Regions from separate parts of the Nocardia sp. CA-128927 genome, predicted to be linked through region 1. Evidence: riboswitches for the same ligand, from Rfam matches in the RefSeq annotation. Region 1 holds a riboswitch; the other holds the start of a gene.
The links. Region 1 has a riboswitch for cobalamin ahead of ACQPW1_RS03455 (CbtB domain-containing protein). Riboswitches for the same ligand answer to the same signal wherever they lie in the genome.
Positions count from the first base shown of each region.

Region 2: it holds a riboswitch for cobalamin, as region 1 does, so the genes downstream of both, metE (5-methyltetrahydropteroyltriglutamate--homocysteine S-methyltransferase) here and ACQPW1_RS03455 (CbtB domain-containing protein) in region 1, are expected to answer to the same signal.

Region 1 covers NZ_CP192087.1:705,937-708,385, forward strand. The annotation lists gene ACQPW1_RS03445 (hypothetical protein) at 1-481, opposite strand, end outside; gene ACQPW1_RS03450 (CbtA family protein) at 517-1,311, opposite strand; gene ACQPW1_RS03455 (CbtB domain-containing protein) at 1,368-1,562, opposite strand; cobalamin riboswitch at 1,592-1,752, opposite strand; gene mhuD (mycobilin-forming heme oxygenase MhuD) at 1,826-2,140, opposite strand; gene ACQPW1_RS03465 (alpha/beta fold hydrolase) at 2,234-2,449, shown strand, end outside.
Region 2 covers NZ_CP192087.1:7,970,497-7,972,945, reverse strand. The annotation lists gene metE (5-methyltetrahydropteroyltriglutamate--homocysteine S-methyltransferase) at 1-961, opposite strand, end outside; cobalamin riboswitch at 1,115-1,319, opposite strand; gene ACQPW1_RS36890 (glycosyltransferase) at 1,578-2,449, shown strand, end outside.

The DNA.
Region 1 (2,449 bases):
AAAAGTACTGGCGGGCGGCGGGGCGGTACATCGCGGGGATGGCGATCAGGACCGCGACCACGTGAATCGTGCGGAACAGGCCGATCACCGCCGACTCCATGGTCAGGTCGGCGAAGAGGTCGCCGAACTTGTCTGCGGACAGCAGCGCCGCCAGTGGCTCGATGATCAGTGAGAGCAGGCCGATCACGCCGATGCCGAAGGTCAGCAGCAGCCGGGCCCAGCGGGCGCCGTGTGTCATGCGGATGGCGACCACCAGCACGACCAGGTAGATCCCCAGCCGCACGGCGAGTCCGGTGGCCAAGCCTGCCACGTCGATCTCGTCGCGCTCCAGCAGCAGCGCGGTCTGTTCGATCGCCTCGGCGACCCCGGCGAGCAGGGCGACGACGAGGCCGACGAACGCGACGAGCACCGCGCGCGGTGGTTGCGTTGGTGCGCCCGTACGCAGTGGTGCGGGCCAAAGGGAAAGGGCAGTGCCGGTCATGACACCGACACTGCCCTTCGTATTCCGGATGCGGATCAGCCCGCGGTAGCGATCGACTCTCGTACCGGAGTATCACTGCGCGTGGCGAATTCGCTGAGTGCGGCGAAGCCGAGGGCCAGGCAGGCCCACAGCGTCGCGGTCTCGCCGAGCGACGCCGCCCGGAACTGCCACAGCAGCGCGGCCGGGAAGTCCGCCTTCACCTCGTTGATGCCGGGCAGCAGGATGTAGCCCGCGATCGTGACGATGAGGAAAGCGGCGAGTCCGCCGATCAGCCGCAAGGTGCTCAGCTGGCCGCGCAGCAACTTGTAGACATAGACGCTCGCGCCGACGGCCACCAAGCCGAGCAGCACAGCGGCCACCCAGAGCAGGGTGCGCTGGTTGATCGTCTCCGGATCGCCGACCGCGGGTGGGTTCGCCGGGTACTTGAAGAACGGCACCGCCACGATCGCGGCCCAGCCGCCGAGCCCGAGTCCGAGCGCGAGCTTCGGCCCGGAGAGCGTGCTGTAGCGACGCGCGAAATGCGCGACCGAGGCGAAGATCGCGCCGAGTGCGAGACCGGCCAGGCTGAGAGCGAGGAACTGTCCCGCCTTCTGCCCGGTGCGGCTGACCAGCGGTTCTTCCTCGTCACCGTGCGAATGCCCGTTGGTCGCCTCCGCTTCCGCGCCGTGCGGATGATCCGCAGCGGCGGAACCGGCTTCCTCGATGGCGATGGCGGCGTTGATCTTCGGTTCACCGACGAAGAAGCCGACCGACGCGGCCAGCAGACCCGCGATGAGACCGGCCAGCAGACCGCGCAGCAGCAGGGTCTTGAGGGAACCGGCCAGGGGGATGGCAGCCGACGGAGTCGGCGGGGTGGGTGAGTTCAGGGGGACAGCCGTGGATGAATTCAGTGGCACGGAAGCCCCAGCAGGTGACGTCCGTCGTGCATCAACTCATGCATGTACATCCCGCTGCGCGAGATGACGCCCTGATCGAAGCCGACCAGGTACAGCGTGAGCAGTGCGAGTAGAACGACACCAACTGTGACGAGCACAGTGGCCAGTGATTCGTTTGCCCGGCTCGGCGAATGCGCGATAGCCATGCGAGTCCTCCTAGGGATGCGCGTCCCGTCGAATGGGTTGCGAAGATGCCGGTGTCTGGCTTTCCGGCACCCAAGGACTCGGTGCATGGAACACAGTGGCGCGACCGCTCCGGATTTTCACCGGATTACCGCATCACCCTCGCGTTTTGTCATTCGAACTGTGACACCCGGAGGCACCCGACGTCAACACGACCAGCGCTGATCGCGCCCCGGCGTCGGGCGAGTCGCCGGGCAGGTCAGCCTGCCCGGCAGTGTTCGGTACGTCAGTTGGCCGGCTTCGCGGTCACGTCGAGGACGACCTCGAATTCCAGCAGCGAAGCACCCGTGGAGACCGGCTTCTGCCGCTCGCCCGCATGTGCCTCGCGCGCGGGCCCGTCCCGCCATGCCGCGAACGCTTCTTCCGAATCCCACTGGGTGACAACGAAGTACCGCTTGTCACCGGCGACCGGCCGGAGCAACTGGAAGCCGAGGAATCCCGGCGAGCCCTCGACCGCGTGCGCACGGTGGGCGAACCGCTTTTCCAGCTCGGGGCCCGCGCCCTCGGGAACCTCGATCGCGTTGATCTTCACAACAGCCATGGGCTCGACAATACGACCCCTGAGCGTCCGTCCGGTATGGGCCGTATCGGGGGTACCGCACACGATGAACGCGCGCCCGGCAGAATCAGCGGGGTGTTGCACGACGAAGGCGGAGCGGGTGTGCCGATCCTGCTGTTGCACGGATTGATGGGCAGCGCCAGGACCTGGCACGATCAGCTGGACTGGTTGCGCGACTACGGCCACGTCTACACCTTCGACGCGGCGGGGCACGGCAGGCCCGCACCGGACGAGCTGACCACCGAGGCCTTCGTCGCCGATCTGACCGCCGCGACGGCGGGCATCACCGAA
Region 2 (2,449 bases), 3.2 Mb from region 1:
CCGCCACCGCCGCAGCGGAACCCAGCAGGGTGCCGAGGGTGGCCAGCACGGCGTCCAGATCGGCGCGCCAGACGTTGCGTCCGTCGACCACACCGGCCACCAGCAGCTTGCTCGCCAGCGCCGGAATCCCGGCCACATCGGAAACACTGGTGCCGGAGGTGAAGTCGAGCGCGACGCCCTCGATGTCGGTGCCCGCCAACGTGGCCAGCGCGGCATCGGTGTGGCCGAAGTACGTGGCCACCAGGATCGCCGGCCGCTCGGCGGACGCCGTCAGCTCGGTGTAAGTGCTTCGCACCAAGGCGAGTTCGTCCTCGGTGAGGTCGGTGACCAGCACCGGCTCATCGATCTGCACCCAGCCGATGCCCGCCTCGGCCAGCTGACCGAGCAGGTCGCGATACAGCGGGACGAGTTCGGCGAGCCGGTCCAGCGCCGCGCCACCGGTGGCCTTGGCCAGCTTCAGGAAGGTGATCGGACCGACCACCACCGGGCGGGCGGGCGCGCCGAGCGCGAGCGCCTCGCGCACCTCGTCGAGCAGCTTCTCCGGGTTCAGCGAGAACACGGTGTCCTGGTCGATTTCCGGGACCAGGTAGTGGTAGTTGGTGTCGAACCACTTGGTCATCTCCAGCGGTTCCACGGTTTCGTTGCCGCGCGCGGCGGCGAAGTACCGGTCCAGCGGATCGGCGATCCCGGCCACCCGCGGCGGCAGCGCACCGAGCAGCAGGGCGGTGTCGAGTACCTGGTCGTAGTACGAGAAGGTGCCCACCGGGATCGAATCCAGGCCCGCGGCCTGTAATTCGGCGAGTTGGGCGTGCCGCAGGTCGCGCGCGACGGTGTGCAGCTGCGCGGCGTCGATCTTGCCCGCCCAGTAGGCCTCGGTGGCCCGCTTGAGCTCACGCCGCGGTCCGACCCTAGGTAGCCCGAGAACCGTTGCGGTGAACGGTGTCTGATTTACAACAGTCACGTTGTCTCTCCAGTGCTGGTGTCGTGGGCCCTCGCCATACGGGCTGCGCGGCTACCGGAGATACGCCAGGAGATTCCGACAACGGAGCCCCGACACATCAAGTACTGGTAGAACCGCGCGCCCAGATCCACGAGGCGGTGGCCGTCGGATACGGCGTATCCGACACGGCTGGCAGGTCTTCGGACTCACAGGCACCGGCCTTGTCGGCCGACCTACTGGCCGTCGCTTCCCGGGTCTTGCGCCCAGTGCGTGTGACGGCGGTCGTTCCTGCTTACCGCTGCGGGACAGTCCCGGATTTCCACCGGGTTCCCTCTCGCCCGGCCGCCCTTTCGAGGCGACCGAACTCGGCTCCGCAACGCGACGACGGGGCTCCATCTCGTACGCGCGCGGTGAACCAGCTGCACCCACCAGCATAGGGCGCTAGGCGAGCGCGCGGTGCGGCCGGGCGGTGCAGCGGTGGTCGTCGATCAGTCGGACATCATCGTTTGGTCATCTGTCCAAGTCTGTGAGGAAGCCCACGGAACCTGGGTGTAGCCCAACATTCCGGTATATGTCTAAAGTTGTTTCACTCGGGGGAGGGCTCCGGCGTGGGGAATCGATAGCAGGAGTGTTTGTGGTGACTGAACGGTCGGTATCGATCGTCATTCCAACCTACATCGGGACGGCTGAAGGCCGGGATCTCCTCGATGTCCAACTAGACGCCTTGACGCGTCAAGATTACTTGGGGGAATTCGACGTTGTAATAGCCGACAACGGCTCACCTGTCGATGTGCAAGCCCATATAGCGAGTCATCCACTTCGCGATCGGCTGAAAGTTCATTATGTTGACGCGTCAGATACCTCCGGTGCCGCTTTTGCGCGAAATGTCGGAGCCGCCCATGCCACGGGCGAGGTTTTGCTGTTCTGTGATCATGACGACCGGGCGTACCCGAACTGGGTCAGCCGCATGGTCGAGTTCCTCGACGAGGGCTACGACCTGACTTGTTCTGCGGTCGAGGGCGATTCGCTCAACGCGGACAACCCGCGGCACGTCGCCAACATCCCGGCACCGGACCAATTCCAGCCCGCGGGCGTTTATGCGCCTGTGATCATCGGGACGAGCATGGCGTGCCGTGCGGAGGTCTATCGGAAGCTGGGCGGCCAGGACGTCACCTTCGCCGCCAACGAGGATCTCGAATTCGGCTGGCGCGCCCATCGCGAGGGCTACCGTCTCGGATATCTGGCCGAGGCGCTCGTCGCCTATCGGTACCGCCGGGGCTTCCGTCCCGGCTATCGACAGGGACGTAGCAGAGGAATCGGCTTGGCGCGGCTGAATGCCGAATTCCCGAAGAATGGTTTACCTGAGATTCACTTGCCTGAAGTTTTGCTACGAATGATTCGGCTACCCTTTACCCGCGGATTAGTCGCCGAGGAACGCGGACTAATGATCGGCCTCGCGGTCGGGCAGTTCCGCGGCGGGCTGCGGCACCGGACGATGCACTGGATCTG